Variovorax sp. PBL-E5: one gene and its partners. The protein of the gene in region 2 binds, or shares a complex with, the protein of the main gene of each other region. Links are inferred from orthologs where the notes say so. Each region holds a gene or a part of one and is shown on either strand. Other genes may lie near its edges. The genes, in order: dnaN, WDLP6_RS13380 and holA.

What was found.
Region 1: the proteins of WDLP6_RS13380 (region 2) and dnaN are in contact, whole or in part, in a cryo-EM structure (PDB 8GIZ), measured with the Escherichia coli proteins. The link is inferred for Variovorax sp. PBL-E5 from one-to-one orthologs.
Region 3: the proteins of WDLP6_RS13380 (region 2) and holA are in contact, whole or in part, in a cryo-EM structure (PDB 8GIZ), measured with the Escherichia coli proteins. The link is inferred for Variovorax sp. PBL-E5 from one-to-one orthologs.

What each region holds. Positions count from the first base shown.
Region 1 is NZ_LR594671.1:875-3,852, reverse strand. Bases 153-2,978 are described here. They hold dnaN (DNA polymerase III subunit beta), read right to left. Parts: upstream 2,206-2,978; coding sequence 1,099-2,205; downstream 153-1,098. Other genes in these bases: gyrB (DNA topoisomerase (ATP-hydrolyzing) subunit B), read right to left, coding at 153-959. Outside these bases: more of gyrB, read right to left, coding at 1-152. UniProt on the Escherichia coli protein: Confers DNA tethering and processivity to DNA polymerases and other proteins. Acts as a clamp, forming a ring around DNA (a reaction catalyzed by the clamp-loading complex) which diffuses in an ATP-independent manner freely and bidirectionally along dsDNA.
Region 2 is NZ_LR594671.1:2,740,792-2,743,943, forward strand. The notes cover bases 18-3,017. They hold WDLP6_RS13380 (DNA polymerase III subunit delta'), read right to left. Parts: upstream 2,028-3,017; coding sequence 1,008-2,027; downstream 18-1,007. Other genes in these bases: WDLP6_RS13370 (TatD family hydrolase), read right to left, coding at 18-516; WDLP6_RS13375 (PilZ domain-containing protein), read right to left, coding at 637-1,011; tmk (dTMP kinase), read right to left, coding at 2,024-2,686; mltG (endolytic transglycosylase MltG), read right to left, coding at 2,683-3,017. In the rest of the region: more of WDLP6_RS13370, read right to left, coding at 1-17; more of mltG, read right to left, coding at 3,018-3,152. UniProt on the Escherichia coli protein: Part of the beta sliding clamp loading complex, which hydrolyzes ATP to load the beta clamp onto primed DNA to form the DNA replication pre-initiation complex.
Region 3 is NZ_LR594671.1:5,237,602-5,240,655, forward strand. The notes cover bases 99-3,000. They hold holA (DNA polymerase III subunit delta), read right to left. Parts: upstream 2,130-3,000; coding sequence 1,068-2,129; downstream 99-1,067. Other genes in these bases: WDLP6_RS25520 (glutamate-5-semialdehyde dehydrogenase), read right to left, coding at 99-976; WDLP6_RS25530 (LPS-assembly lipoprotein LptE), read right to left, coding at 2,129-2,638; leuS (leucine--tRNA ligase), read right to left, coding at 2,644-3,000. In the rest of the region: more of WDLP6_RS25520, read right to left, coding at 1-98; more of leuS, read right to left, coding at 3,001-3,054. UniProt on the Escherichia coli protein: Part of the beta sliding clamp loading complex, which hydrolyzes ATP to load the beta clamp onto primed DNA to form the DNA replication pre-initiation complex.

The DNA of each region.
Region 1 (2,978 bases), 2.7 Mb from region 2 along the record:
TAGCCACTGTTCCACTGCATCGCGACCTCGACGCCGATGTGCGTGCCTGGAATGCCGCCGTAGGTGTCGGCCGGCTTCTCGCCCATCGCGTAGAACACGTTGGGGTGCAGGACGGTCTTGCCCTTGTTGATGAATTCGACGAAGCCCTTGACGCCGCCAGCACCGGAAAAATCATCTTCCTTGCCGGTGCGCTCATCAAGCAGGCGGATGCGCACGCCATTGTTGAGGAAGCTCAACTCGCGCAGGCGTTTGCTGAGGATCTCGTAATGGAAATCTGCGTTTTCCTTGAAGATCTCATCATCGGGCAGGAAGTGCACTTCGGTGCCGCGTTTTTCGGTTTCGCCCGTGATCTTCATTGGCGAGACTTCGACGCCGTTGACGGTCTCGACGATGCGGTTCTGCACGAAGCCCTTACTGAACTCCAGCGTATGCACCTTGCCGTCGCGACGCACGGTGAGCCGCAGCATCTTGCTGAGCGCGTTGACGCAGCTCACACCGACGCCGTGCAGACCGCCCGAGACTTTGTAGCTGTTCTGGTTGAACTTGCCACCTGCATGCAACTCGGTCAGCGCGATCTCGGACGCCGAGCGCTTGGGCTCGTGCTTGTCGTCCATCTTGACGCCGGTCGGAATGCCGCGGCCGTTGTCGGTGACGGACACCGAGTTATCGGTGTGGATGGTAACCACGATGTCGTCGCAATAACCTGCGAGCGCCTCGTCGATCGAGTTGTCGACCACTTCGAACACGAGGTGATGCAGGCCGGTGCCGTCGGAGGTGTCGCCGATGTACATGCCCGGGCGCTTGCGCACCGCCTCCAGGCCCTCGAGGATCGTGATGGCACCTTCACCATAGGAATTGTCCGCGGCCGGTGTCACTTCGATCGGAATCGCGTTGTCGATTTCAGGCGTGTAGACCGGCTCGGTGTGCGGCACTTCCGGCTTGTTTTCTTCACTCATCAGGATCTTTCTCTCAGGGACTCGGCTCACCGGCGTTCTCTCTTCATTTCCAGAAATACCGCGGATCCGGCTCAGCCGGTCCGCCGGTATTACCCCTGCAAGGGGGTGGGCGGCCCCACGAAGTGAGGCAAGCCGGGGTGTGCTAAATCCTCATTGGCATCACAACGTACTTGAACGACGCGTTCTCGGGCACTGTCATCAGCACCGAGCTGTTGGAATCGGCCAGCTCCAGCTTCACCATTTCCTGGCCCATGTTGGCGAGCGCATCGATCAGATAGGTCACGTTGAAGCCGATCTCGATCGCATCGCCGCCGTAGTCGATGTCGAGTTCGTCCTGCGCTTCTTCCTGCTCGGCGTTGTTGGACGCGATGCGCAAGGTACCGGGCTCGATGTTGAGCCGCACGCCCTTGAACTTCTCGCTGGTCAGGATTGCCGTGCGCTGAAGGCTCGCCAGCAACGGCGCGCGGCCCAGCGTCACGCTGTTCTTGTGGTTCTTGGGAATCACGCGGTTGTAGTCGGGGAACTTGCCTTCGACCAGCTTGGTGACGAACTCCATGCCACCGAAGCTGAACTTGGCCTGGTTGTTCGCGAACTGCATTTCGATCGCGCCTTCGGCGTCCGACAGCAGGCGCTGCATCTCGAGCACGGTCTTGCGCGGCAGGATGACTTCCTGGCGCGGCACTTCGACGTCGAGCGTTGCAGAAGCAAAAGCCAGACGATGGCCATCGGTGGCCACGAGGCTCAGCTGCTTGCCTTCGGCGACGAACAGGATGCCGTTGAGGTAGTAACGGATGTCGTGCACTGCCATCGCGAACGAGACCTGGCTGAGCAGGTCCTTGAGCGTCTTCTGCGGCACGCTGAAAACCGGGCCGAAATTGGCCGACTCCTGCACCAGCGGAAAGTCCTCGGCCGGCAGCGACTGCAGCGTGAAGCGGCTCTTGCCGCCCTTGAGCACCAGCTTGTTCGCGCTCGACTCGAGGCTCACGGTCTGGTCGGACGGCATCGTGCGCAGAATGTCGATGAGCTTGCGAGCACCCACGGTGGTCGTGAAGCTGCCTTCATCGCCGCCGAGCTCGGCCTGGGTACGGATCTGGATTTCGAGGTCGCTCGTGGTGAGCTGCAGCTGGCCGCCGGTCTTGCGAATGAGCACGTTGGCCAGGATCGGCAGCGTATGGCGCCGTTCCACGATCCCTGCCACCGACTGCAGCGCTGCGAGGACTTTGTCTTGAGTTGCCTTCAATACGATCATGTCTTACCTCTTCCTTATTTCTTTAATTCAACTTAGTAGTAGTAGATAAGGGACGCTCCCTGCTGTGGACAGGGCGATTTTCCGCTTTCGTGACAGGGAGTTGCTGCAGTCGGCCGGCTGTGCGCAGCCGTGCTTCGGTGCTGTCGTGCCGAGGCGCACAACTTCGGCCTTCACGCCGCGGCTGTGGACAAGGTCCTTCTTGTGCCGGAACTGTCCCCAGAGTTGTCCTTTGACAGGCCGATGCGAATCTGCGATGACAGTCATTCGTCAGCCCTTGAGCGTCTGTTCGAGCACGTGCAACTGCTGGTTGAGTTCGGTGAGCTGCTGGCGCTCGCCCGAGATCTTGCGCACGGCGTGCAGCACGGTGGTGTGGTCGCGGCCGCCGAAGAGCTCGCCGATCTCGGGCAGGCTTTTCTGGGTCAGCTCCTTGGCCAGGTACATGGCGATCTGGCGCGGTCGTGCAATCGAAGCAGGACGCTTCTTCGAGTACATGTCGGCGACCTTGATCTTGTAGTAGTCGGCCACCGTTTTCTGGATGTTCTCGACCGAGATCTGCCGGTTCTGGATCGAGAGCAGGTCGCGCAGCGCTTCGCGCGCGAGCGCGATCGAGATGTCCTTCTGGTTGAAGCGCGAGTACGCAAGGATCTTGCGCAGCGCGCCTTCGAGCTCGCGCACGTTGGAGCGCACGTTCTTCGCCACGAAGAAGGCCACTTCCTCGGGCATCTCGACGCTTTCGACGCGTGCCTTGTTGATCAGGATCGCGACGCGCATCT
Region 2 (3,152 bases):
CACCTCCGCGGTTTCGGTGAAGCAATGGAAGACGCCGCCGGCCGCGCGGCCCGCACCGTCCTCGCCCTCCTCCCTGAGGATCGCCAGTGTGTCGGCTGAAGCGTCCCGCGTGTGAATCACGAGCGGCTTGCGCGTCTCTTGCGCAGCGCGAATGTGCACCCGGAACCGGTCGCGTTGCCATTCCATGTCCGCGATGCTTCGGCCGCCCTTTCGCTCCTCCATCTGGTAGTAGTCCAGCCCGGTTTCGCCGATCGCGATCACCTTGGGCAGCGCCGCGCGCCGGACCAGATCGGCCACGGTCGGCTCGGCGATGTCCTCGTTGTCTGGATGCACGCCGACGCTGGCCCAGAAATTGTCATAGCGCGCCGCCAACGATTGCACGTCGCCGAATTCCTCGAGCGTCGTGCAGATGCACAGCGCCCGATCGACTTGCGCCGCCGCCATTGCGGCACGGATCTGCGGCATCTGATCCGCAAACTCGGGAAAAGTAAGGTGACAGTGGGAATCGGTGAACATCGTGGTTTAGTGCCCGCACCCCAGTTCAGAGATACTGCGGATCCGGCTCAGCCGGTCCGCCGGTATCGCCCCCGGCAGGGGGGTTGGCGGCCACACGAAGTGGGCAAGCCTGGGGGCGAGTCAAATAGTTTGTGTTGGGCGGTCGGACGCCATCGTGCCGCCCAGCGCCTCTTCGATCCGGGCCTTGAGCTGGCGTGACTTCTCGTCGGCCGGGAAACGGATGCCGACACCCGGTGCACGATTGCCAGCGGCGCGCGCCGGCGTGATCCAGGCGACCTTGCCGGCCACCGGATAACGCTGTGGATCTTCAGGCAGGGTGAGCAGCACGTAGACATCGTCGCCGAGGCGGTACTCGCGCGAGGTCGGGATGAAGATCCCACCCTCGGCGAACAGCGGGATGTACGCTGCATAGAGAGCCCCTTTTTCCTTGATGGCCAGCTGAATGACGCTGGGCCGGGCGGGTGCGGGGGGCGTGGGTGGTGCAGGTGTGTTCATGGGCGACGACCCGCCGAGTTTAGGGTGGTTCGCGCTTCGCTCACAAGCGCCTCGAGCATCAGCCCTGCATTGAACGGATGTTCTGCGGTTTTTGCCGCGTTTGCGAGCGACTTCGACCAGCGGGCCAGCGCAACCCGCGAAGGGGCTGGCGGCAGATCCGCGGCTTCGAAGAAGCGCGGCGCGGCGCCATTGCCCGCCGCCATCAGGTCATGGCACAGCTTCTGCAGCACACCGATGGCCTGCGATGGCGCATGGTCCGCCAGGGCGCTCGCATCGCCGCGCGACATGGCCTTGGGCAGCAAGGCCCAGGCCTTGGGCGATTGTCCCTGGCCCGCCAATCGCAGCGCATCGCTGGGCCGGCCGCCGGCACTGCGCAGCAAGCCGAGCGCATCCGCTGGCGGCACGCCTTGTGCCACCAGCCAGTCCCGCGCTTCCTCGCTCGCAGGCCACGGCAAGGTGAACCCCAGACAACGGCTGCGGATCGTCGGCAGCAGTTGCCACGCGGCCTCCGTGGCGAGCACGAAACGCACATCGCCGACCGGCTCTTCGAGCGTCTTCAGCAGCGTGTTCGCGGTGACGGTGTTCATGCGCTCGGCCGGATAGACCAGCACGACCTTCCCTCGCCCTCGCCCGCTGGTGCGCTGTGCGAAGCCGACCGCATCGCGCATCGCTTCGACGCGGATCTCTCGGCTGGGCTTGCGCTTCTTGTCGTCGATGTCGGCCTGGGCCTTTTCGTCGAGCGGCCAGCCCAGTTCCTGCATGGCCACCTCGGGCATGAGCATGCAGAGATCGGCGTGCGTGCGCACCTGGATCGCATGGCAGCTGGGGCAGTGGCCGCAGGCGCCCTCGCCCGTTTCCTCGTCCCGTTGCTCGCACAGCCAGGCCGCTGCGAGCGCCAGGCCGAGTTCGTATTGCCCCAGGCCGGAAGGGCCTTGCAGCAGCCAGGCATGGCCGCGCTGACGCAGCAGTTCGACCAGCGGCTCGCGCAACCACGGCGACAGGGCGGACGCGTTCATGATGCCCTCCCGATCCGCGACGCGACCACGCCGCGCCCGGCCAGGGCAGCCTCGACCTGTTGCCAGACCTGATCGCGCGACTGGCTCGCATCGATCCGAAGGAAACGCGATGTCTCTGCGGCCCGTTGGGCATAGCCGGCCGCGACCTGCCGGAAGAATTCGACAGGCTGCGACTCGAACTTGTCCGGCAGCCGCGCACCGGCCAGCCGCTCGGCCGCCAGCTCCGGCGCCAGATCGAACCAGAGCGTGACGTCGGGCTGCAGCAAGGCCTCGGGTCCGGCGCTGCGCCCTCCTCCCTGCACCCATTCTTCGAGCATCGACAACACGGCCGTGTCGAAGCCTCGGCCCGCGCCCTGGTAGGCGAAGGTGGCGTCGGTGAAGCGGTCGCACAGCACGACGTCGCCGCGCGCCAGCGCGGGTTCGATGACCCGCACCACGTGATCGCGACGGGCCGCGAAGACGAGCAGCGATTCGGTCAGCGGGTCCATCGGCTGCTCCAGAATCATCGTGCGCAGGATCTCGGCGATCGGCGTGCCGCCCGGCTCGCGCGTGCGCGTGACCTGCCGGCCTTCGGCCTTGAACAGCGCTTCAAGCGCATCGATGTGACTCGACTTGCCGGCGCCGTCGATGCCCTCGAGCGTCAGGAACAATCCCTTCATTGGCCGCTCCGCTGGCTGGGGTCGCCGCCCCGCTGATAACGATTCACCGCGCGGTTGTGCTCGTCGAGCGAGTTGCTGAACTGGCTCGAACCGTCACCGCGCGACACGAAATAGAGCGAGCTGCTCTGCGCCGGCTGCACCGCCGCCAGCAGCGCCGCCTTGCCGGGCATCGAGATCGGCGTCGGCGGCAGGCCGCCGCGCAGATAGGTGTTCCACGGCGTGTCGGTCTGGAGATCCTTCTTGTGCAGGTTGCCGTCGAAGCGCGTGCCGAGGCCATAGATCACCGACGGATCGGTCTGCAAAGGCATCCCCGCACGCAGGCGATTGACGAAGACCGCTGCGATCTCGGCACGGTCATTGGCCTTGCCTGTCTCCTTTTCGACAATGCTGGCCAAGATCAGCGCCTCATCGGGCGTCTTGAGCGGCAGGCTGGACGCTCTCGCAGCCCAGGCGGCATCCAGCCTCT
Region 3 (3,054 bases), 2.5 Mb from region 2 along the record:
ATTCCTCCGACCAGTCGGACGCCACCGCGTCGACGACCGCCGCGCCCGCCGGCAGCGCGCCGGCAGCGCGCAGGATCCGCGCGGCGGCAGGATCGCAGCGCATCTCCACGCCCTTGGCCGCGAAGATCGCGCCGATCTCCGGCAGGAAGCGGTCGGCGATCGAGGCCGCGACCAGCAGCCCTTCGGCCGCGTTGCAGGGGCTGTATTTCTGTGTCTTGGCGTTGTCGACGATGTTCACCGCCATGCCGAGCTCGGCCGTGTCGTCCACGTAGACGTGGCAGTTGCCGTCCAGGTGCTTGATGACCGGCACCTTGGCATCGCGGCTGATGCGTTCGATCAACCCCTTGCCGCCGCGCGGGATGATCACGTCGACGAACTGGGGCATCGCGATCAGCTGGCCGACGGCTTCGCGGTCGGTGGTCTGCACCAGCTGCACCGCCTCGACCGGCAGGCCTGCCTCGGCCAGCGATTCGGACACCAGCCGGGCCAGCGCCTTGTTCGACTCGATCGCTTCCGAGCCGCCGCGCAGGATGGCCGCGTTGCCGCTCTTGATGGCCAGGCTCGCGGCCTCGATGGTCACGTTGGGCCGGCTCTCGTAGATCATGCCGAAGACGCCGATCGGCACCCGCATCTGGCCGACCCGGATGCCGCTGGGCTGCTGGCGCATGCCGATGATTTCGCCGATCACGTCGGGCATGGCGGCCAACTGCTCGCAGCCGAGGGCGACCGTCTCGATGGCCTTGGGCGTGAGCTTGAGGCGATCGACCATCGGCGCCGACAGGCCGGCGGCGGTGGCACGCTCGACATCGCGCGCATTGGCCGGCGCCAGCGCGGCGGCGTTGTCGCGCAGGCGACGCGCGAGCGCGCGCAGGGCCTTGCTCTTGGTGGCGGCGTCGGCCCGTGCCATGAGGGCCGAGGCCGCCTTGGCCTGCAGGCCGAGGGTCTGCATGTGTTCGCTGACGTTGAACGCGTTCATGGCCGCATTTTCCCATGCGAAGGTCCGCACGCGAAGAACGCGCGGAAACGCTGCGTTCGCAAAACAAGAACCGGCGCCGCCGGTGGCGCGATCAGCCGCGCGCGGGCGCCGCGCAGGCACGGCACAGCATCAGCGCCAGCCGCTGCAGCGCCTGCCAGCCGCTGGCCGGCCAGTCCGGCTGCTTCAGGCCCTTGACGATGCCGTCCACCACGTGCGCGGCGCGCAGCAGCCGCACGAGCAGGCGGTCGTCCAGCCGCGGCAGCACGCGCTCGAAGGCGCGCTCGCGCGGGCCCCAGATGCGGTTCTCGCGCAGCGCCATCGGCAACGGCCGGCCGGCGGCCATGGCGTCCTTCACGCGCTTGAGCGCGCGGATGTCCTCGGCCAGGGTGTAGTGCACCAGCACCTCGGCCTCGCCTTCGGCCTGCAGGCCGTCGAGCATGCGCGCGACGCGCTGCGGCTGGCCGGCGAGCACCGCCTCGGACAGCTTGAACACGTCGTAGCGCGCGACGTTGTTGACCGCGCCTTCGACCTGCTCCCAGCTCAATTCGCCCGGCGGATGCAGCAGCGCGAGCTTCTGGATCTCCTGGTGCGCGGCCAGCAGGTTGCCTTCGACCCGGTCGGCGAAGAACTGCAGCGTGCGCTGGCCCTCCTCGCCGCCCTTCACCCGCTGGCCCTGTTGCGCGAGCCGCTGCGCGATCCATGGCGGCAGCGCGGCGCGCTCGACGGTCTCGACCTGCAGGCTGACGCCGCGGCTCTCGAGCGCCGAGAACCAGGCGCCGGTGCGGGTCGCCTTGTCCAGGCGCGGCAGCATGACCAGCGTGAGGGTGCTGTCGTTGCCCGGCGCCGACTCGGCGATCTGCTGCAGCGCGACACTGCCGTCCTTGCCCGGCTTGCCCGAGGGGATGCGGATCTCGACGATCTGCCGGTCGGCGAACAGGCTCAGCGAGCCGCCCGCCGCGAGCACCGCGCTCCAGTCGAAATGCGCGCCGGCCACGGTGTACGAACTGCGTTCGGTGTAACCCTGCAGGCGCGCTGCGGCGCGGATCGCATCGGCCGCCTCCTGCGCGAGCAGCGGCTCGTCGCCATGGATCACGTAGAGCGGCTGGAGGCCGCGCTGCAAATGGGCTTCCAGCTGTGCGGCGCCCAGTTGCATCAGCTGGCCTTGACCGCCGCGAGACGGCGCATCATCTGCTGGGCGATGTCGTTCTGCATGTCGACGTACAGCAGCTCGGTCTCGCTGGCCTTCGCGAGCGCAGCGGTCTCGTTGTAGGTGATGTCGCGCGTCTGCGTGATGGCGGTCGGCGCGAGCAGTTCCTTGCCGGCCTGGCCGCGCAGCCGGAAGCGCACCGTCAGGCGCAACTGGATTTCGCGCACCTGGCCGGCGGAGTTGGTCGAGGTGACGAGCTGCTCGCGGTTCTCGGCCAGGATCTCGAGCACCGCATCGGCCTTGGCGGCCTGGTCGGCAGGCAGCAGCTCCACGTTGCCGGCCGCGCGCAGATTGCGCCGCACGCTGTTCGTGAAGGCCGAGCTGCCCTGCACGACCAGGGTCTTGAACGGGAAGACGGGTGCCTTGCGCAGTTCGAAGCCGCAGCCCGCCACCGTGACGGAAAGCGCTGCGGCGAGCAGGAAGCCGCGGCGCGGCAGCGGATGGCGTGTGTTCATGCTTTTCATACCACCACGTTGACCAGCCGCCCGGGCACGACGATGACGCGCTTGACCGCGGCGCCGTCGGAATGCTTGGTGAAGGCCTCGCTGGCCAGCGCGATCTTCTCGATCTCCTGCTTGGACGCACCCGCCGGCACGCGCACCGAACCGCGCAGCTTGCCGTTGACCTGCAGCATCAGCTCGATCTCGTCCTGCGCCAGTGCATCAACGTCGACTGTGGGCCAGGGCGCATCGAGCAGATCGCCCCATTCGCCGTCGTAGCCGAGCTGCTGCCAGAGCTGGTGCGTGATGTGCGGCGTGGCCGGATAGAGGCAGCGCAGCAGGATGCCGAAGCCTTCATGCACGGCGGCGCGGTCGCCGGCGTGCGGCGCCGCGGGCTTGAAGCCTTCGAGCGCGTTGAGCAGCTTCATCGC